One region of the Paenibacillus chungangensis genome, then DNA from elsewhere that is predicted to be linked to it. Evidence: predicted binding sites of a transcription regulator. Region 1 holds the regulator's gene; the other holds the start of a gene.

Evidence for each region. The regulator LexA, encoded in region 1, represses DNA repair genes until DNA is damaged. The targets are predictions, from matches to a motif close to CGAACATATGTTCG.
Region 2: the regulator LexA is predicted to act here: its motif matches at 6,921-6,934, upstream of recA (recombinase RecA).

What each region holds. Positions count from the first base shown of each region.
Region 1 is NZ_JBHTJZ010000005.1:738,302-749,551, reverse strand. Features, by position in the region: gene metH (methionine synthase) at 1-861, opposite strand, end outside; gene ACFQ2I_RS06005 (1,2-dihydroxy-3-keto-5-methylthiopentene dioxygenase) at 1,014-1,553, shown strand; gene ACFQ2I_RS06000 (HAD family hydrolase) at 1,624-2,412, opposite strand; gene ACFQ2I_RS05995 (hypothetical protein) at 2,434-2,943, opposite strand; gene ACFQ2I_RS05990 (DUF896 domain-containing protein) at 3,008-3,202, opposite strand; gene ACFQ2I_RS05985 (hypothetical protein) at 3,454-3,987, shown strand; gene ACFQ2I_RS05980 (LysM peptidoglycan-binding domain-containing protein) at 4,722-5,042, opposite strand; gene lexA (transcriptional repressor LexA) at 5,260-5,880, shown strand; gene glnA (type I glutamate--ammonia ligase) at 6,026-7,354, opposite strand; gene ACFQ2I_RS05965 (MerR family transcriptional regulator) at 7,387-7,794, opposite strand; gene ACFQ2I_RS05960 (methionine gamma-lyase family protein) at 7,875-9,179, opposite strand; gene ACFQ2I_RS05955 (AAA family ATPase) at 9,202-10,176, opposite strand; gene ACFQ2I_RS05950 (YdcF family protein) at 10,275-10,853, opposite strand; gene ACFQ2I_RS05945 (DUF402 domain-containing protein) at 10,949-11,250, opposite strand, start outside.
Region 2 is NZ_JBHTJZ010000009.1:276,746-287,995, forward strand. Features, by position in the region: gene yfmH (EF-P 5-aminopentanol modification-associated protein YfmH) at 1-453, shown strand, start outside; gene ymfI (elongation factor P 5-aminopentanone reductase) at 450-1,196, shown strand; gene ACFQ2I_RS09085 (DUF3243 domain-containing protein) at 1,298-1,549, shown strand; gene ACFQ2I_RS09090 (DUF3388 domain-containing protein) at 1,775-2,542, shown strand; gene ACFQ2I_RS09095 (helix-turn-helix domain-containing protein) at 2,572-3,450, shown strand; gene rimO (30S ribosomal protein S12 methylthiotransferase RimO) at 3,479-4,807, shown strand; gene pgsA (CDP-diacylglycerol--glycerol-3-phosphate 3-phosphatidyltransferase) at 4,804-5,379, shown strand; gene ACFQ2I_RS09110 (competence/damage-inducible protein A) at 5,480-6,763, shown strand; gene recA (recombinase RecA) at 7,003-8,055, shown strand; gene ACFQ2I_RS09120 (RecX family transcriptional regulator) at 8,119-8,796, shown strand; gene rny (ribonuclease Y) at 9,042-10,586, shown strand; gene ACFQ2I_RS09130 (TIGR00282 family metallophosphoesterase) at 10,655-11,250, shown strand, end outside.

The sequences.
Region 1 (11,250 bases):
GCAGCCTCCTGCAATGTTCAGCCAACCCTTCTCGGCAAAATCCGACAACTTGTGCGCCAGCGATTCCGGCGATTCATGATAGTGACCGTTCTCGTCCGGCAGCCCCGCATTGGGATAACAGCTGACGGCCGTGCCGGCAATCTCGCTAAGCGTCCGGACGTGATCACGCATGAACTCCGGTCCCGTTGCACAGTTAAGTCCTACTGAGATCGGTTTCAAGTGCTCCAGGGAAATATAGAACGATTCGATCGTCTGTCCTGCCAATGTCGTACCCATCGGCTCGATCGTACCTGATATCATAATCGGAAGCTCTTTGCCCAGCGTCTGGAAAGCCTTGCGTATACCGATACTGCCAGCCTTCACATTCAGCGTATCCTGTGATGTCTCCAGTAGAAGTGCGTCGACATCTCCTTCGATAAGCGCCACAGCCTGCTCATAATAGCTGTCAACAAGCTGATCGAAAGTCACTCCACCCGTTACCGACAATGTCTTGGTCGTGGGCCCCAGCGCGCCGGCCACAAAGCGTGGTTTGTTTGGCGTACTGTATTTGTCAGCTGCTTCCCTGGCCAGCTTCGCGGCAGCGAGATTGATTTCTCTCGCTTTCTCCGGTATATCATAATCTTCCAGAACGATACTGGTAGCTCCGAAAGTGTTCGTCTCCAGTATGTCCGCTCCTGCTTCCAAATATTGTTCGTGAATGCTCCTAATGACGTCTGGTCGCGTAAGTACGAGCATCTCGTTGCAGCCGTCCAGCTCTGCTCCGCCGAAGTCGTCCTCGCTCAAGTTCGCCTGTTGTATCATAGTGCCCATGGCGCCGTCCAATATGAGAATGCGCTCTTGAAGCAATTGCTGTAAAGTCATTGTTGACACGATACTTACACCCTTCCCGAATTCATTACACCATAGTTTATCAGAATCGCTGTTTTCTGAAAAGAAAGAACGAATCGACAATTAAAGTCATTTGCATTATAATCATTATATCATTTAATTTCTATTGGAAAAGAGGGAATGACATGGCAGAGGTAAGAATTCGTAACACAGACGAGCGGATCTCCGGCGAGGAAAAGGTACGCGCATTCCTGGATAGCCAAGAAGTGCTGTATGAGCATTGGGATGCCAACAAGCTTCCGCAAGAGCTTCAAAATAAATTCGTCCTTAACGACGAAGAGAAGGAACAAATTCTGAAAACGTACGATGCTGAAATTCGTGACCTGGCTGCTCGCCGTGGCTATCTCACATGGGACATCGTCGCATTGTCCGACGCGACGCCGAATCTGGAAGAACTGCTCAAGAAATTCGAAAATGTACATACGCACACGGAAGACGAAGTGCGTGCCATTACTGCCGGTCGCGGAATCTTCATAATTAAAGGCACTGATGATGTGGGTTATTTCGATGTCGAGCTGGAAGCGGGAGACGTCATCTCCGTTCCGGAGAACAAACCTCACTTCTTCACCCTTATGGACAACCGTCAAATCGTTGCTGTCCGATTGTTCATTGAGACGGAAGGCTGGATCGCTCATTCCTATTCCGACCCGCAATTCAACAAGTAATGCATGAGAAATGAGACAAGCCCCTCGCAACGCCTATCGCGTTTGTGAGGGGCTTGTCTTGTATCTGCCGTTAATGCTCCAGCAGGCGGAGCAATTCCTCAAGATGCGTTATTTCGTAAGTAGGAATGATGTCCTCGTTGCGCTTGACGCCATGGCGATTGATCCATACGGAAGTCATGCCGATCGTATTCGCGCCCTGTATATCCGTCGTTAACTTGTCGCCAACCATAATGCCGTGAACGGGCTCAATGCCGAGCTTGTCTAGCGCATGCCGGAAGATGGATGCAGCTGGTTTGCCTTCGCCGAATTCGCCTGAGATGATGATATGATCGAAGTAAGGCACCAATTCAGGCACACCGTCCAGTTTCTCCTTCTGCAGATCTGGCGATCCATTCGTCAGGAGCAACAGCTTGTACTTGCCCTTGAGCGCGTCCAGCACGCGGAACGTCTCCTCATACACGATAGGACGCGAACGCCGTTCAGCGGGGAAGCGCTCGGCAAGCTCCGCACCCAGCTGATCATCCTCCACGCCAAGCGCTTTCAGTCCCTGTGTCCATGCCGCTTTCCGATAGCCGGGAGCCAGCTGCTGTAGCTTGCGGAATTCCTCCTGCTCTCCCGCGGCGAAGTGTGCCCAGAGCCCCTCGAACGGATTAATGCCGATCATCTTCGAGAATGAGTATGTCTCATACGATTCGTACAGCGCTCTTGCTTCCTTGCGAACGGCTTCCTCCAGCGCCTCGGCATCTACGCCCGCAGCCTCTGCACCCGCCTCGCATGTCGCCCGGAAAGCCTCCTTCACACTGCGTTCATCCCATAACAATGTATCGTCCAAATCAAATAATACAGCTTGCTTGACCATCGGTATCCAATCTCTCCTATTCTATTGTTTCTCTGAAAATGGGATATTGTGCTTAGCGGCAAACTCCTTCATCTTCCCCGCCATCTCATCGGTGGGGTAACGATTAATCAGCTTGGTGAATGTCCAGTTGGCGCCTTTCACCGGTGTAATCATAATTGCCCCTCGCTGAACGGCAATCTGCTTGATGCCGGATGCTTGAAGCATCTTGTCACCTGTAAACCGACGCGTCTGCACATAGTCCTTGCCGATTGTCAGGTAAGGCTTGCGGAAGTAGAACAGAGCCGCCAACCCAATGTACAAGACTACGGTAACCCAGAACATCGTCGTTGCTTCAAACTTCGGATCGTTCCACATCACGACACAGTATAAGGTAACAAATAGAAGAAGCATAACAGGAGCCATATAGTTGCGACCAACAAAGCGCTCCTTTTGTTCGGAGCCGATTACTGTTCCGCCTTTGCCTTGCTTCTTCTGCTGCTTATTCAGGTGACTCATGTTTTTGCGCACTTTGCGCTCCCAAGAACGTGACACGCTATATTCCTCCTATAGTAGGCGTTTCTTTCGCACTTTTTTGCCGCTGCATGCGACTTTCTAACTAGTGCTTAATCATGTCGTCATCATCTTCGACATACTTAATGGAATCCATTTGCTGTCGAAAGTTTCTTCTGAAGTTGTCCAAATAACGTCGTCTCAATTCATCACGCTCTTCGATTTCTTCCTGCGCAAGTCCGACTTCTTTGTTTTTCCTCGACAGCTCGTTAATTCTTGCGATCAATTTCTCCATATCCATCTCTTTACCCCTCCCCACATCCACGAAGCAAAAGTCTATCTCATACTTTGACATTTCACCCCCATCATTGTCAAGCTTCTGCAAGTCCCGATCAACACTTCAATATATAGCAAATCTCCGTATATCAGTATGAACAAAAAAAGACGCCTTGTAGGCGTACGTTCACCACTCTCTTCCGGCTCGTATGCTCCTTTACGGCGCTCCAGTGTAGGATATATCGGGGGCCGCTCGGATGAGATTTCGTCTCTTTAGTGTTGGCTACATACACTGCAGGCTCGCTCGGACGGAATTTCGTCTCTTTAGTGTTGGCTACATACACTGCAGGCTCGCTCGGACGGAACTTCGTCTCTTTAGTGTTGGCTACATACACTGCGGGCTCGCTCGGACGGGATTTCGTCTCTTTAGTGTTGGCTACATACACTGCGGGCTCGCTCGGACGGGATTTCGTCTCTTTAGTGTTGGCTACATACACTGCAGGCTCGCTCGGACGGAACTTCGTCTCTTTAGTGTTGGCTACATACACTGCGGGCTCGCTCGGACGGGATTTCGTCACTTTAGTGTTGGCTGCATACATTGCAGGCTCGCTCGGACGGGATTTCGTCACTTTAGTGTTGGCTGCATACATTGCAGGCTCGCTCGGACGGAATTTCGTCACTTTAGTGTTGGCTAGGTACACTGCGGGCTCGCTCGGACGGAACTTCGTCTCTTTAGTGTTGGCTACATACACTAATCCGACTCGCACGATTCAATTCAATTGCTTCGGGTATTCAACTCGAATTTTATAAACTCTATATCAAAAAAAACGCCTAGCCGCGCTCCCTTTCACTACTCTTTTCCGAATCGCCTACTCCTTTCGTGGCTCCAGTGCAAGATCATACACCAGTTCGACTCACACGTCGCTAGACACTATCTACGGATATTCAACTTGAATTGTATGCATTAATTCAAGAATAAATTATCTTGTTGGGCAACAGGCTTCGCCAGTGTTCGTTCTTTGGAAGTTCCGATTGTCACTCTTACGGATGCTATCGAGCTTATTACTTCTTCAATCCCACTTTTCCTGCTTTAACGGTTGCGTGGGAACCTATTTCACACAGTAACATGCGATATCTCACTTTCCGCGCTCCATAAGCTCCAGGGCAACAGTTAGCCTGCAAATTAGCCCATTATAAGCCGATTAAGCTCTGTGGCAACCGATAGATCGCTTACAGCCCACCACTCGCACACTTTCCTCGCACCAACCGTGGTCGCATCGCCTATAAATAATTTAGAAATTTTTTTATTGCTAGAAAGCTTTTATCGAGGCCCTTCAAATATGTGCGACCAAAAGTATACAAAGCAAACTCGCATCGAAAGGATAAGGTTGGTTTTATTTCATATTACAATTTTGGAATTCGATCATCTCGAAAATTTATAAATGCTGATGTGGTAAAAAAGCCTTCCAAACCACTAACTGAGTGGCATGAAAGGCGCTATTCAAGAATTGATCAATTCTTGCAGGCAAAAGGGAACGCCATTATCATTCCGGTACAATCAGTTGCTGGCCCGGGTGAATCGTAGACGATGTCAGCCCGTTGCGCTGCTTAATCTTGAACACGATATATCCAGTGTCTTCGCTGTCATCGGAAACACGGCCAGCGATAGCCCATAGCGTATCCCCGTTGGCAACGGTCACGACTTGCTCAGACCCCATCGGAGGAGCCACGTCTGTTCCCGTTGCCGTAACGCCCAGCATAAGGAAGCTCGTCAATAAGAGCGCCATAAGCAATACACTTGCAGTCACCTTAATGGAACGGCTTGTCCATACGTTTCTCAGCCCGTAATAGACTGATTTTTTCATCCCTGTACTTCCCTGCACACGATATATAGATTGGTATGTACTCTCATTCATCAGCATTATCATCAACACCCCAAACATTTGTTCTGATACAAGAATACCACGAACAAGCGTTCCGGTCAATAAAAAATGAGAACTCACGATCTCAAGAACTTATGTTTGTACGAACCCCGGTTCTGTGTTATAATTTTACACAATATGAGAATTGGAGTTGATGACAGTGAGTAAAGTATCCAAACGCCAAATGGCTATATTAGACTTCATCAAGCAAGAGGTGCGTGACAAAGGATACCCGCCATCCGTTCGTGAGATTGCGGAAGCTGTAGGGTTGCTCTCCAGCTCCACTGTCCATGGACATCTGGATCGCCTAGAGAAGAAAGGCTACATACGACGCGATCCCACCAAGCCCCGTGCAATTGAGATCTTGCATGGAGACAACGACAGCAATGTCATCCCGTTGCCTGTCAAGCACGTGCCGATCGTCGGCAAGGTTACTGCGGGCATCCCCATCACAGCTACGGAGAACATCGAAGACTACTTTCCAATGTCCACCCAGTTCGTGGGCGACAATAACGTCTTTATCCTGAACGTCGTAGGCGACAGCATGATAGAAGCTGGCATTCATAACGGAGATTATGTCATTGTCAGGCAGCAGCAGACGGCTAACAACGGCGACATCGTCGTGGCAATGACGGAAGATGACGAAGCTACGGTGAAGACCTTCTATAAGGAGAAGGATCATATTCGCTTGCAGCCAGAGAATTCCACAATGGAGCCGATTCGCCTGAATGCAGTCAGCATTCTCGGCAAGGTTGTGGGACTATTCCGGGACATGCATTAATACCTGCCTTATTATATATCCAATTCATACAAACACAAGCAAGCTCCGAGTCAACAGGCCCCGGAGCTTGCTTGTATTCGTATGACGACTTCCACTGTTCAGTTGTAAAGGCGGAGACCATACGGTCTCCGCCTTTCGCTCTTGATTAATATTGTCTCAAATAATGCTCTCTTTCCCACTCATGCACTTGTGTACGATACATATCCCACTCAATCTCTTTCAACTCGTAGAAGTGGGATAGCGCATGCTCGCCGAGTGCATCGCATATGACGTCGCTGCGGAGCATCTCGTCAAGTGCTTCTCTCAAGTTGAACGGAAGGCTTGGAATACCGAACTCCACGCGCTCTTCATCAGACATGATATAAATATTGCGATCGGTTGGCGCAGGCAGCGACAACTTGTTTTTGATGCCGTCCAGTCCAGCCTTCAACATAACAGCAAGCGCAAGATAAGGATTGGCCGCCGGGTCAGGGTTCCTCACCTCGACACGGGTTGACAGTCCACGCGAAGCAGGAATACGGATCATTGGCGAACGGTTGCTCGCCGACCATGCGACATAGCAAGGCGCCTCATACCCAGGCACCAGTCGTTTGTAGGAATTGACCGTCGGATTCGTTATCGCCGCGAACGCTCTGGCATGCTTGAGCACGCCCGCCATATACTGACGCGCTGTGTCACTAAGGCCAAGCTTGTCGTTCTCGTCATAGAAGGAATTGGCATCCCCTTGGAACAAGGATTGGTGGCAGTGCATGCCCGAACCATTGGCACCGAATAACGGTTTCGGCATAAAAGTAGCATGAAGACCATGTACACGCGCAATCGTCTTTACGACCAGCTTGAACGTCTGAATTTGGTCAGCCGCTTTCACCGCATCCGCATATTTGAAGTCGATCTCATGCTGGCCAGGAGCAACTTCATGATGGGACGCTTCAATCTCGAAGCCCATCTCTTCCAATGTAAGCACAATCTCACGGCGGCAGTTCTCGCCCAGATCCACCGGCGCCAGATCGAAGTATCCGCCCTGGTCGTTAAGCTCTGTCGTCGGTTCGCCACGCTCGTCCGTTTTGAAGAGGAAGAACTCCGGCTCCGGCCCGACATTCATGGAAGTGAAGCCCATCTGCTCCGCTTCCTTCAGCACGCGCTTCAGGATGCCGCGCGGATCGCCCGCGAACGGTGTGCCGTCAGGCATGTATATGTCACAGATAAGTCTTGCCACACGATCTTCGGATACCCACGGGAATACCACCCAAGTATCCAGATCCGGGTATAAGTACATATCCGATTCTTCAATACGCACATAGCCTTCAATGGAAGAACCGTCGAACATCATTTTATTGTTAAGCGCTTTATCCAGCTGGCTTACAGGTATTTCAACGTTTTTAATCGTGCCGAGCAAATCGGTGAATTGTAGACGAATGAAACGGACATTTTGCTCCTGCGCAATACGTTTAATATCTTCTTTCGTGTAACCCATGCTATCATCTCCTCTAATCCAAATGATTTTGTTTAGCGCTTGTAGTAGCTTTGAAGCTGTCCTTGAATCATGGAAGTCTGGCCAGGCTTCTTCTCAAGCAATTGCTGCTTTAACATACGGCGTAATTGCTGCTCGCTGAGCTCGCGGCGGGTTTCCTCGGATTTCGCGCTTACCATTGTCGCTTCCTCCGAATCATTGGATACCGGATTCATGACTTGCTTAATTCCTGCAATATTGACACCTTTCTCAATTAGCGACTTGATCTCCAGCAGACGCTCCACATCGTTGAACGAGAACAATCGTTGATTGCCTGCCGTTCGTGCAGGAACGATTAACTCATGCTGCTCGTAGTAGCGAATCTGTCTGGCTGTCAGATCAGTTAGCTTCATTACAATGCCAATTGGAAATAACGCCATATTTCGACGGATCTCATCAGCCATGTCGCACCAACCTTCCAATCCTCGTTAATACCCTCATTGTAGCGTTGCTACATAAATGTGTCAAGAAATGTTAGGTTTGATTACAACTGATCCATTAACCCGCGTACAGCCATTCTGTGGAGAGCGGTGAGTATACCGTATTTGGCATGTGCATAGGTTAATCCACCCTGCATATATGCGATATATGGATCGCGAATCGGCGCATCGGCCGACAGCTCCAGGCTGCCGCCCTGGATGAAGGTGCCCGCAGCCATAATGACGGGATGCTCATAGCCTGGCATGTCCCAAGGCTCCGGTACGACATGAGCATCTACTGCAGCCGCAGCTTGAATCCCCTGAACGAATGCAATAAGATGATCCGGGCCGGCGAAGCGTAGCGCTTGAATCAAGTCCGTGCGCGGCTCATCCCAACGCGGGCTTGTCTGAAATCCAAGCTTGTCAGCCAAACCGGCAGCCAATATGCTGCCCTTCAACGCTTGGCCAACAAGATGAGGCGCAAGGAACAACCCTTGATAGATAGAGCGCAGCGTTCCCATTGTCGCCCCGACTTCTCCACCGATGCCGGGAGCGGTCAACCGGTAGGCGGCCGCCTCTATATATTCCCGCTTCCCGGCAATATAGCCGCCTGTCTCGGCCAAGCCGCCACCCGGATTTTTAATGAGGGAGCCCGCCATCAGATCGACGCCAACTCCAGTCGGCTCCTGAAGCTCGGTGAACTCGCCATAGCAGTTGTCCACGAAGACGATGACGTCGGATTTCATCTCTTTTACACGCTTTACAGCTTCCGCAATGTCCGCAATCGAGAAGGAGCGCCGCCAATCGTAGCCGCGTGATCGCTGAATCCCGATCACCTTCGTCCTCTCGTTGACCGCGGACCTGATGGCGTCCCAATCCATCTCTCCCGACGGCAACAGCGGCACCTCTCCGTAGGAGACGCCCCAGTCGCGTAGCGAGCCCATACCGTCGCCGGGCTTCCCGATGACCTTGTGCAGCGTGTCATAAGGCTTGCCTGATATGTACAGCAATTCATCTCCCGGACGCAATACGCCGAATAAGGCGCAGCTGATCGTGTGGGTTCCGGAGGCGAAGTGGGGCCTGACAAGCGCTGCCTCGGCTCCCATCGCTTCGGCATACACCTCGTCAAGCACCTCGCGTCCACGGTCGTTATATCCATAGCCGGTTGAGCCAGAGAAGTGATAATCACTCACTTGGTGGCGTTTGAATGCCTGAATAACCTTCCACTGATTTTTTTCCGCTATTTTCTCTACCTTGCCGAATGCATCGCGCGCTTTGTCTTCCACTTGCTCCGACAAGCCCTCCAGCTTCCGCCAGATCTCATTATTGTCTTGTTCTAGCATCAAGTTCATCTCTAGCTGCTTACTCATGTTCTTGTTCTTCCTTTCCTCGTCACACCTTCAAATCCTCCGGGCGGATGGCCATCAACTCGCCTTTCCCCGGTACGGAATTGGCATATTGCCCGATTAACCTTACGGCTTGATGGCGAATAGCCTTCTCGATCATATTCCGTACATACCTCGCATTGCTGAAGGAGAACAGCTCGCTTTGCTTCTCCTGGACAAGCAGCTGTCTCAGCTTGAATACCGTAGCCGGCATGAGCGTGTAATCCCGCTCCTTCACCATGCCTTCGCCGATCTGAATCAATTGGTCGATAGAATAGTCCGGGAATGCGATCTGGATCGGGAAGCGCGACGGCAGCCCGGGATTCGTCTGCAGGAATTGTTCGATCTCCAGGGGATAGCCTGCCAGTATGAGGACGAAGCCGTTGCGATGATCCTCCATCGCTTTCACAAGCGTATCGATCGCTTCCTTGCCGAAGTCCTTCTCCCCGCCTCTAGCCAGACTGTACGCTTCATCGACGAATAATACGCCGCCAAGCGCCTTGCGCACCAACTCTCTTGTTTTCTGAGCAGTATGCCCAATATATTCCCCTACCAGATCAGCCCGCTCCACTTCGATCAGATGCCCCTTAGATAATATGCCCATTTTCTGGAACAGCTTGGCGACGATGCGGGCGATCGTCGTCTTCCCTGTTCCGGGATTACCTTTGAATATCATATGATAAACTTGGGAGCCTCCATACAAACCCGCTTCTGTCCGCATCCGGCTAACATAGAGAAGCGCATAGATTTCATACACAAGAGACTTCACGTTGTCCATTCCGACCATCGCTTCCAGTTCTTTCTCGATGTCGGCAAAGTGATCCACATCCGGCAACGGTTTGACCTGAGGCAAGGGCTCATCTTGCAGCACCGGTGCAGCTGAAGCCAGACCGTAGCTTTCCTGGCTTCTGAGCACGACGTTAATTTGCCGCGACGGTCTGGTTGATCCGCTGCCGGAGGCAGATATGACGTGCTCGTTCATTGACACACACATCACCTGTCCTTTGTAGAGAAGCTCGGTTAACCACCGCACTACAAGTGTATTCTATGGATCTGTCCTATATTAGCAGAGTTGCAGGCTCATATCATCGAAGCCTCGTCCCGCAAGCCAGACCATAGGGATAAGGCGTCCAGCTTCCATTTCGTATAGGCCAGTATTTCTCTTAAGGAATGATACACCGGGCTGAGCACTTGCGATGTTACGCCTGCCACCTGCACATCCCCCATATCCAGGAAATCCGCAATATCGCCTGCGCGAGCAGCATGATAATCATGCGTAATGAGCAAATAGGACTGTACGTTCTCGCGTTCTCCTAGCCCCCTGCTGTAGTATAAGTTCTGATAAGTGCTGCTTGCTTTATCCTCCAGCAGCAAGTCTTCCTCCGGCACACCTCTGTCTGTCAAATAGTTCCGCATGCCTTCCGCTTCCGTAATCGAGGAAACCAGCCCTCCAAGTCCACCGCTTAAAATCAGCCGGTCGACAACTCCCTGTTCATAGAGGGACAGTGCCAAATTCAGCCGTTCCTTAAGCGCAGGGCTAGGCTGATCGCGCCATAACGCTGCTCCAAGCACAATTCCCGCGTCTGCGGGAGCGAATTGCTTCTTCATATCATAGCTCTGAATAATCCAGAAAACGTAACCAACCCATAGCAAACCCATACACATGATCGCCAAAATCATGCGTAACAAGAGAGGCCACGACCGAAGGCGTTTCTTCCTTCTTCGCGGCCCTTTTCTACTCCTTGTCGCCGTCTTCATGATTCACTTAGCTCCCCTGTTCTTCGCAACAAGCTCTTGTGATGCTTCAAGCTGAGAGTGAAGTAGCGAAATCTGCCGTTCCTGATGCTTGACAAAAGACGGCCGGCAGTCTTGCGGGCCAACGCCACATCCTTATGGCTAACGTCACCTTGCCTGAGAGCGTCCTCCAGCTCATCTTCATCCATTAAATAAACTTCGCCGCTCGGCAATACAACTACATCCAAGTACAAATCGTCGAACCAAGGAACCTTCTGATCCGTTAAGCCTTGCGTTTTGCATACGTCAATATACCACTGTA
Region 2 (11,250 bases), on a different contig from region 1:
ATTGCAACGAAGCTCATGCTAGAGACGTTAATCGGACCAAGCTCTGCGCTATATCAACATCTGTACGAACAGAGTCTGATCTCTGATTCCTTCGGACACGAATATAACGCTGGCAAGGGCTATGCCTTCTCTGTCATGGGCGGTGATACACAAGATCCTGATGTGCTGATTGACGCGATTAAAACGGCTATACAGGAAGCGAAGTCCTCCGGTGTTCCTGAGGCGGTGTTTCAACGAGCGAAGAAGAAAAAAATCGGTAGTTATTTGCGTATGCTCAATTCCCCTGAGTCTATAGCAGGCGAGTTCACCAGATACCGCTTCAGGGACAACGATATGTTCGATGTGCTGGCCTGTTACGAGAATTGCACGTTAGACGAAGTGAATGAACGACTGAGAGAGTTGTTCGACTTCGAACAGATGGCCGTATCCATTGTAGAGCAGTCTGCGAATTGAAGACATTAAAGGAAACAACAGTATTGATTACCGGGGGAAGCCGCGGCATCGGAGCTGCCATAGCGAAACGATTCGCCGCGGAAGGGGTCAATATCGTCATTCATTATTTGAATTCACATGAGAAAGCGAATGAAACGGCACGCAAATGCATGGCGCTGGGCGCCAATGTCATGACAATCTCTGCGGATTTGCGTTCATACGATCAACTGCTTCGCATGCGCGACAAACTGGCTTCGCATGGCGTGAGACCGGATGTGCTGGTCAACAATGGAGGGATCTCCCACTATGGCCTGTTGGCGGATGTAACAGAGCAGGAATGGGATAACGTCATGGCTGTCAATTTGAAAGGCATGTTTTTGGCTTCCCAGCTATTCATGCCGCATATGATCAGCCAGAGATATGGCCGAATTATTAACGTCTCTTCCGTATGGGGGCTGTCCGGAGCATCTTGCGAGGTATTGTACTCCACGACGAAAGGCGGCATGAACGCATTCACCAAAGCGCTTGCCAAGGAATTGGCACCTTCAGGCGTAACAGTGAATGCGGTCGCTCCCGGAGCGGTGGATACTGAGATGTTGGAGAATTTCGATGCGACAGAACGTGCTGCGCTGGAACAGGAAATTCCAGTAGGGAGATTTGCTTCCACTGAAGAAATCGCCTCGCTTGTTTATTTTTTGTCGCTACCGGAATCCTCGTACATTACCGGACAGATTATAAGTCCTAACGGAGGGTGGCTTACCTAGTGACACTGCTCCGCTAATAACCCGCATATTCGCTTCGCAATCCGTACATACTAACACTGTTGATGATTCTTTTCCAACACCACAATAGGAGGCGAAGAGACATGTCAACTGTCCTTTCCAAGTTCGAGACATGGAAGCATTTTTTGAAGGATCGAGTTGCGCAAGGTAAAAAAATCGGCTTAACTGATGAGACGATTGCTAACCTGGCGTTCGAAATTGGCTCATTCCTTGATGAGAAGGTTGATCCCCAAAACGATGAAGAACGTGTCTTGAAACAGCTTTGGGATGTAGGCGATGAAGCGGAACGTAAAACGATAGCGGGGCTGATGGTCAAGCTCGTGGACAAATCGTAGCTCTAATACGACCATGCATATTGGATGCACGCTCGTATGCAATTTATTGGTGAAAAATGAGAAAAGCCTCCCTGATGGAGGCTTTTCTGCCATGATTGAGGTCATTTGCAGGAACGTGACGAAAATTGTAGAATAGACAAGTAAGCAGTATGTAAATGAATGCTGCACAATGCACTTCTTTTCCTTTATAATAAATGATGACAAAGCGATAGGCGGTGAAATCAATTGGAACAAAAAATGTGGTACATGGAATACAAAATACATAAAAACCGCCCAGGCCTGCTTGGAGACATCGCCTCATTGCTTGGGATGCTTGAGGTCAACATTATGACCATCAATGGCGTCGAAGACCGGACAAGAGGCATGCTATTACAAACAAATGATGACGAGAAAATTGAGCTGCTCGGGAAGATGTTGAAGAAAGTAGACAATATTACAGTTAATAAGCTTAGAACTCCTACGATAGTTGACATTCTGGCCGTTCGTCATGGTCGCTACATTGAACGCGATTCCGATGACCGCAAAACATTTCGGTTCACAAGGGACGAACTTGGCTTGCTTGTCGACTTCCTTGGCGAGGTGTTCAAGCGCGAAGGCAACCACGTAATCGGTCTACGCGGAATGCCACGCGTCGGGAAGACAGAGTCGATTATTGCGGGAAGCGTGTGCTCGAACAAGCGCTGGACGTTCGTGTCATCCACTCTGCTTCGCCAGACGGTTAGAAGCCAATTGTCAGAAGAAGAGATGGACCACAATAACATCTTCATTATCGATGGTATTGTGAGCACGATTCGCTCCAACGAGAGGCATCACGGCTTGCTGCAGGAAATTATGACCATGCCATCAACCAAGGTTATCGAACATCCCGACATATTTGTGAAGGAATCTCATTACGATTACAGTCATTTCGACATCATCGTCGAGCTTAGGAACACGCCAGATGAAGAGATTACGTATGAAACCTTTACATCCCACTACTCAGACGAATTTTAACACCCATCTCATCGGAAGGAGGCCTATCCATGTCAGAACTCGGCGCGATGCTTCGTAAAGCAAGAGAAGAGCGGAACTTATCTCTTGATGATATACAAGAATTGACCAAGATTAGAAAACGCTACCTAGAAGCGATCGAATCCGGAGATTATCGAGTGCTGCCCGGCAATTTTTATGTGCGTGCGTTTGTTAAGAATTATTCGGAGGCAGTAGGGTTAGATGCGGACGAAGTGCTTCGTTATTATCAGCATGAGGTTCCCGCAGTCGCGCAAGCCGAACAGTCCAATGAGCCCCTTCCTGCAAGAAAACCCCAGCGCATCAAATCGCCCGCTTCCGAAAAACTTGGAAAAGTCGGGTTTAATTTGTTAATGTGGTCCTTTCTCATTTTAATCGTCGCTGTCGTGTGGTATTATGCTCTAAACAACAATACAGATTCTCCGGAGAAAGTAGGCAATACGCCATTCACCGACGAGACGAATTCACCTCAGTCGGGGGGAGGGGATAATGACGTTACTTCCGGAGAGCAGACACCAACAGCAACGGTTAATCCGACACCAGTACCGACACCAGTACCGGCTACCGTCACGTTGAGCGGAAATTCTGACTCCGTCGATACATACGATATCGGTCCTGCTGGCATCCTGCGTAAAGTGGAGTTGAGACTGGCCGGCCGTACTTGGCTGGAAGTGTATGAAGGCAGCAATAAAAGCGGGAAAAGGCTTTATTATGCAAATGCGAGCAAAGACGATGTGCTCACATACGATTTGTCCGGGAACATTTACATTCGAACCGGTCGAGCCGATTATACCGAGATTACGGTAGACGGCGTGCTTGTTCCCGATGGTGATCGGGGAGGCTCTAAGTCACTGTTGTTGCGTCCCCTGACAGATGCAAGCGGGGAAGAATAGGAACTCAGAAGGGATTGGAACAAAGGGAATGACAGAACGAGTTAAGGTAGTCACTTTAGGATGCGAGAAAAATCTGGTCGACTCTGAGATCATGTCCGGTCTTATTCATGGACGAGGCTTCAAGCTTGTTGAGGAGCCCGAGGAGGCCACGGTTATTATTGTGAATACTTGCGGCTTCATCGATGCGGCCAAGGAAGAGTCCGTCAACACGATATTGAATATGGCTGACTTGAAGGAAACGGCACGGTTGAAAGCATTGATCGTATCTGGTTGTCTGACACAGCGGTATAAGCAGCAGTTGATGGAGGAGATGCCGGAAATTGACGGTATTGTAGGCACTGGAGATTTCCATCATATCAATGAAATCGTCGACGAAGCGCTGCGCGGCAAGAAGCCGATACGGGTGGGCAATCCCGTATTTAACTATGAGGAAAGCCTGCCGCGAGTCGTAACGACGCCTCGCTATACTGCTTACGTGAAAATTGCGGAGGGCTGCGATAACGCCTGCACCTTCTGCAGCATTCCGATCATGAGGGGCAAATTCCGTAGCAGATCTATGGAGTCCATTGTGTCGGAGGCGCGTCAGCTGGCGTCGCAAGGGGTAAAGGAGATTAGTCTGATCGCTCAGGACTCCACGAATTACGGAACGGATTTGTACGATACGTTCATGCTTCCGGAGCTTCTGCAGCGCGTAAGCGAGGTGGAAGGAGTCCAGTGGGTACGTCTTCATTACGCCTATCCCGGATTTTTCACCGACGAATTGATAGAGACGATCGCATCCAATCCGAAAATATGCAAATACATTGATATTCCGCTTCAACACAGCGTGGATCGTATACTGAAGCGCATGCGTAGACCGGGAAGGGAAAAAGATGCGCGAGAACTTATTTCCAAAATACGTCGATCCATACCCGACGTAGCCGTTCGGACAAGTCTCATTGTAGGGTTTCCTGGTGAGACGGAGGAAGACTTCAATGCGTTATGCGAATTCGTGAAGGAAATGAAATTCGACAGGCTTGGCGTCTTCGCTTATTCCAGCGAAGAAGATACGCCTGCTGTCAGACTGCCGGATCATGTGCCGGATGACGTGAAGGAATGGCGTGTCAATACGCTAATGGAGCTTCAGCGCATCGTCTCCAGAGACAACAGCAGTCGCTTCGTCGGCAAAGAATTAGATGTCCTTGTCGAGCGATACGATGGCCGAAGCGATGTGTATATCGGTCGATCCATGTACGATGCGCCGGAAATCGACGGAGAAGTTTTTATTTCAAACTGCCGAACTGAGATCGGATCTATTGGCAAGGTTCGGATCACACATGCCTACGAGTTTGACCTCTCTGGGGAGGGAATTGCGTGAATTTGCCGAATCGAATAACGCTGGCCAGAATTTTTCTCGTTCCGGTCATTATGTTCTTCCTGCTCGTGCAATTTGATTTGGGCACACTGCGTATTTCCGATTTTGCGATTACTTACAATCAGATTGTAGCAGCCCTTATTTTTATAATTGCAGCCAGTACTGACGGACTGGACGGATATATTGCGCGTAAGAACAAGCTGGTCACTAATCTGGGCAAGCTGCTTGATCCGCTAGCGGACAAGCTGCTTGTCGCGGCGGTGCTGATCTCGCTTGTGGAGATGGATAAGCTGAATTCGCTGATCGCCATCGTTATCATCAGCCGTGAGTTCGCTGTAACAGGATTGCGCCAGATCGCTTTACTGGAGGGGTCCGTGATGGCAGCCAGCAAATGGGGGAAATGGAAGACTGCCATTCAGATTACAATGATTGTCGCCTTGCTGCTCAACAACTTCCCGTTCGCGCTGATTCACTTCCCGTTCGATGTCATTGCAAGCTGGATCGCCGCAATTATTACGGTCTACTCGGGCATTGATTACTTCATCAAGAACAAGCATCTCATTCCTGTAGAGTAATCATCGGAAGCACTTCTGCTAATCTAAGTGACAGAAGTGCTTCTTGCCTGTCTTGTTGGGATTGCCATAGATATAACGCTAATTTGGATGGAGGCTGACGATGAGGGCGGAAATGATAGCAGTAGGCACGGAATTATTGCTGGGACAAATTGTGAATACAAATGCTAGAGATATATCTCGCAAGCTTGCTGAGCTGGGCATTGATGTATACTTCCAAACGGTAGTGGGCGACAACAGGCAGCGGCTTCGTCAAGCGATCGAAATTGCGAGAAGCAGGGCGGATCTGTTGTTGTTCACAGGGGGGCTGGGACCGACCCAGGACGATCTGACCAAGGATGTGCTGGGAGAATACTTGAATCGCAAGCTTATCATTCACGAGCCTTCCATGGCCGTCATCGAGGAGATGTTCGCTTCCCGCGGAATCGAGATGGTCGAAAGCAACCGCCGTCAGGCGCTGATGCTGGAGGACAGTCATCCCCTTGAGAATACGGTAGGCCTTGCCGTCGGCAATGCGCTGGAAGCGGACGGTACCATGTATATCTTGCTGCCCGGTCCGCCAAGAGAGATGAAGGCGATGCTGGAAGGCGCCGCATCGGAATGGCTAACGGCCATGCTAGGGGAGTCCCGGCCGCTCTACTCCCGCTTGCTTAAGTTCGCCGGCATCGGCGAATCCAGCCTGGAGGAGCGATTGATTGATCTGATTCAAGGGCAGAGCGATCCTACTCTTGCGCCTTATGCCAAGGAAGGCGAGGTGGCGATTCGGGTATCCACGAAGTCGACCGATCCTGCAGAAGCTGACGGAAGGCTTGATGAGGCTATCGGGGAGATTCGCAGAAGGCTGGGCGACCATCTGTATGCCGAAGAAGATGTGCCGATTGAGGAAGTGATCGTTCGCCTCCTAAGAGCCTCCAGACGCCGTCTGGCAAGCGCAGAAAGCTGCAGCGGCGGATTGTTCGCCGAGCTTGTTACAAGCGTTCCTGGAAGCAGCGGCGAGTTCGTAGGCGGCGTTGTCACGTATACGAATGAGATGAAGCACAAGCTGCTTGGCATCCCGATGGAGCAACTGGAGGGCGAAGGAGCCCCTGGAGCGGTAAGCGAGTCTACGGCAGCGATGATGGCCGAGCGCGTGATGGACATAGCCGGCGCGGATTACGGTATCTCGCTGACGGGTGTTGCGGGTCCGGCTCCGTCGGAAGGAAAGCCTGTGGGACTAGTCTACTTCGGCATCGCGGAGCGGGGGAAGGATACGGTCGTTCACACGACTCATCTCAGCGGAGACCGCAGCTCTATTCGGCTGCGAGCTGTCAAGGCTGTGCTATATCGGCTCTGGCAGTCGCTTAGGAACAGCAGTGATAACGGTGTCGGGGAACCGTCCGAATCATAGAACGAGCGCACCCTATACGATAAATTTTCCATTTTCGGGTTGTCGTGAGGGCTAAATGCCGCTATACTTATAGGTAATTATCGGAAGAACCGTGGCGAGGATTACTTTGCTGCGGTTTTTTTTATTCTCTTGTTGGAGGAGGACGGTGATAATTTTACGAATGTTTGTTCGAAAAACTATTGGCAACAGCTTCGAAAAGAGGTATCATACTAATATAAATCATGAAGGATGTGAATGGATTGAGTGATCGTCGCGCTGCGTTAGACAACGCTCTTCGTCAAATTGAAAAGCAATTCGGCAAAGGCTCTATCATGAAATTAGGTGAATCGGGACATATGCAAGTGGAAACCGTGCCTAGCGGCTCGCTTGCTTTAGATATTGCCCTCGGCATAGGGGGATTTCCGCGGGGAAGAGTTATTGAGGTATACGGACCGGAGTCTTCCGGTAAGACGACAGTTGCGCTTCACGCAATTGCAGAGGTGCAGCGCGCAGGCGGACAAGCTGCCTTCATAGACGCAGAGCATGCGCTTGATCCGTTATACGCCAGCAAGCTGGGCGTCAACATTGACGAGCTGCTGTTGTCCCAGCCGGACACGGGCGAGCAAGCGTTAGAGATAGCGGAGGCTCTCGTGCGCAGCGGCGCTGTGGACATCGTTGTTGTGGACTCTGTTGCGGCGCTTGTGCCGAAGGCGGAGATAGAGGGAGATATGGGAGATTCTCATGTGGGTTTGCAGGCTCGGCTCATGTCCCAGGCGTTGCGCAAGCTATCCGGCGCAATTGCGAAGTCCAAGACGATCGCCATCTTCATTAACCAGCTGCGGGAGAAGGTTGGCGTCATGTTCGGCAATCCGGAGACGACGCCTGGCGGACGGGCTCTGAAATTCTATTCCAGCGTCAGGCTGGATGTTCGGAGAATTGAGACCTTGAAGCAGGGCAACGATATGGTGGGCAACCGTACGCGCATCAAAGTCGTGAAGAACAAGGTGGCCCCTCCTTTCAAGCAAGCGGAAATCGATATAATGTACGGCGAAGGAATCTCCAAGGAAGGCAGCATCATCGACATTGGCGTGGAGATGGACCTCGTGCAGAAGAGCGGTGCATGGTTTTCTTACGAAGGAGAGAGATTAGGGCAAGGACGGGAGAATGCGAAGCAATACTTGAAGGATCATCCCGAAGTGACTTCTCAGATTGAGACGAAGATTCGGGAAGCCAGCAATTTGGGCGTAATCGCTCCGGGAGCGAAGCTCTCTGAAGATCAAGACGAAGAAGACGTACTCGGAGATTTGCTGTAATAGATCGCCGCTCCCGCTGCTTGGGAGCGGTTTTCATTTTGTAGGAGAAGGAGCTGGTGAGCATTGAGGGAAGGCGGAAGGCTGGAGGACTGGATCATTGTCAGTGTACGCCCCCAGAAGAAGGACAGGAAGCGGTACGACATTTATATTGGAGAGGAAGAACCGGTATTAACTGTTCACGAGGATATTCTTATCCGCTATCGTTTGATGAAAGGCGGGGTATTGCAGGATGAACTGTTATCGGAGATTAAGCGGGAGGATGAACGATTCGAAGCCTATCGCAAGGCCGTCGCCTACTTGGGGGCCAAGCCGCGCACTAGAAAGCAGCTTCATCAGTATTTGGAGCGCAAAGAGCTGGCAAACGAGCACATAGAATATGCACTGGACCGTTTGGAACGGGAAGGGCTTGTCGATGATGTACAATATGCGCAGCTATTCGCTGAAAGCAGAATGAGAAGCAGTCTGAAGGGAAGGCTGATGATTCGGCAGGAGCTGAGCATGCGTGGAGTATCCAAATCAGCTGCATTGGAAGCAGTATCCGCGATTTCGGAAGAAGAGGAAATAGCGGCGGCGAATAAGCTGGCAGAGAAGAAGTGGAGAAGCTTGAAGGGCGCTGAAGCGGAGCGACGTCGTAAGCTGATGGGCTTTTTACTGCGTCGCGGTTTTCCGGGCCATATTGTTAAAGAGGCGATAAAGTCTGTCAATCAGGGAGATGATGAGCAATGGGAAGACGACATTTAAGACCAATTCCGCTTGTTCCTCATCCTCCTTCGATAACCCGACAGCCGTTTATGCTTGACAATTGAATTTATGAAAAGATAAAATGATGATGTATTCCTTCTATATTTGAATCGATTTTTCTTCCAAAAGTTGATTCAAATCGGATTATTTCGTCAAATGGCGTAAGATGAAACGGTATGGAACCGGTTAAAACCTAATATCATCCCAAGCAATGCCTTGGTGTATGCAGCAAGGAGGTGAACAAGATGGATGACTTTTGGATCTTACTCTTGGTTTCAATCCTTGTTGGCGCAATTTTCTTTGGGATTGGTTATTTTATTCGAAAGTCCATTGCCGAGGCGAAAATTTCAAGTGCCGAACAAGCCGCAGTTCAAATTGTTGAGAATGCAAAGAAGGAAGCGGAGGCACAGAAAAAAGAAACCGTACTTGAGGCGAAAGACGAAGTCCACAGACTACGATCTGAAGCTGAAAAGGACATTCGTGAGCGACGCAATGAAGTGCAGCGTCTAGAAAGACGTCTGCTTCAGAAGGAAGAGTCGCTGGATAAGAAATTAGATGCGCTAGAACGCAAAGAAGAAACTGTAGCCAGCAAGGAGAAAAGAATCGAAGAAACACAAGAGCAGATTGATTCCATCTATAAGCAGCAGCTTAGCGAGCTAGAGCGGATTTCCAACTTGACAATGGAAGAAGCGAAGAACATCATTCTTACCAATGTTGAGCAGGAAGTTCGTCATGAAACGGCTCAGATGATCAAAGAAATTGAACAGAATGCGAAGGAAGAAGCGGACAAGAAGGCACGTGATATTATCTCGCTTGCCATTCAACGTTGCGCCGCGGATCATGTGGCTGAGACGACCGTATCGGTAGTCACTTTGCCGAATGAAGAGATGAAGGGGCGCATTATTGGACGCGAGGGCCGGAATATTCGTGCGCTGGAAACATTGACCGGTATCGATCTGATTATCGACGATACGCCGGAAGCGGTCATATTGTCCGGATTCGATCCTATTAGACGCGAAATTGCCCGTACGTCTCTGGAGAAGCTGGTCGCTGACGGACGTATTCATCCCGCCCGAATTGAAGAGATGGTAGAGAAGTCGCGCAAGGAGATCGATGAACGTATCCGCGAGTATGGTGAACAAGCGACGTTCGAGGTCGGCGTGCACGGCTTGCATCCTGATCTGATCAAAATATTGGGCCGCTTGAAGTACCGGACAAGCTACGGTCAGAATGTGCTGAAGCATTCCATGGAGGTTGCCTATTTAACGGGTCTGATGGCTGCCGAGCTTGGCGAGGATGTAACGCTGGCCAAGCGTGCAGGCTTGATGCACGATATAGGCAAGGCGCTTGACCATGAGGTGGAAGGCTCTCATGTGGAGATCGGCGTTGAACTGGCGAAGAAGTACAAGGAGCATCCCGTTGTCATCAATAGTATCGCTTCTCATCACGGCGATACGGAGGCTACTTCAGTTATCGCTATGTTGGTCGGCGCAGCAGACGCACTGTCAGCCGCAAGACCAGGCGCTCGTCGCGAGACGCTGGAAACTTATATTAAGCGTCTGGAGAAGCTTGAGGGTATTACGGAATCGTTCGAAGGTGTGGAGAAATCTTATGCCATTCAAGCCGGACGCGAGGTTCGCGTCATGGTTCAACCGGAGAAGATTGACGACACGGAAGCGTTCCGTCTTGCTCGCGACATTACGAAGAAGATCGAGAGTGAACTGGATTATCCGGGACATATTAAGGTCACCGTTATTCGTGAGACGCGTGCTGTTGAATATGCGAAGTAATTGCCGAGAGAAGTGGCTGGTATCAGCCACTTCTTTCGTATTAATAATGATGTAAGGAAGTGTAAGGAATGAAGGTGCTGTTTATTGGCGATATTGTCGGAAATGCGGGACGGGATGCGGTCAAGCGTGTGCTGCCGTCATTGCGTGAAAAGTACAATCCCCACATTATTATTGCCAACGGGGAGAATGCAGCGGCAGGCAGAGGTATTACACGGAAAATTGCCAGCGAGTTTTTTGAATGGGGAATTCATGGCATAACGATGGGCAATCACACATGGGACAACAGGGACTTGTTCGAATGGATTGACGATGAGCCCCGTCTCGTCCGCCCGGCCAACTTCGCACCGGAAGCTCCGGGGCAAGGCATGGCGATGATAAAGGCGGGCGGCAAGCAGTTGGCGATCATCAATTTGCAAGGGAGAGCGTTCTTGCCGCCCAACGATTGTCCGTTCCGCAAGGCGGATGAACTGGTTGAGCAAGCGCGGGAGAAGACGAAAGCGATACTCGTCGACTTCCATGCGGAAGCGACATCGGAGAAAATTGCGATGGGCTGGTATCTGGACGGGCGCGCTTCATTCGTCGTCGGTACGCATACGCATGTGCAGACGAATGACGATACGATCCTTCCAGGCGGCACAGCCTATTTGACGGATTCCGGGATGGT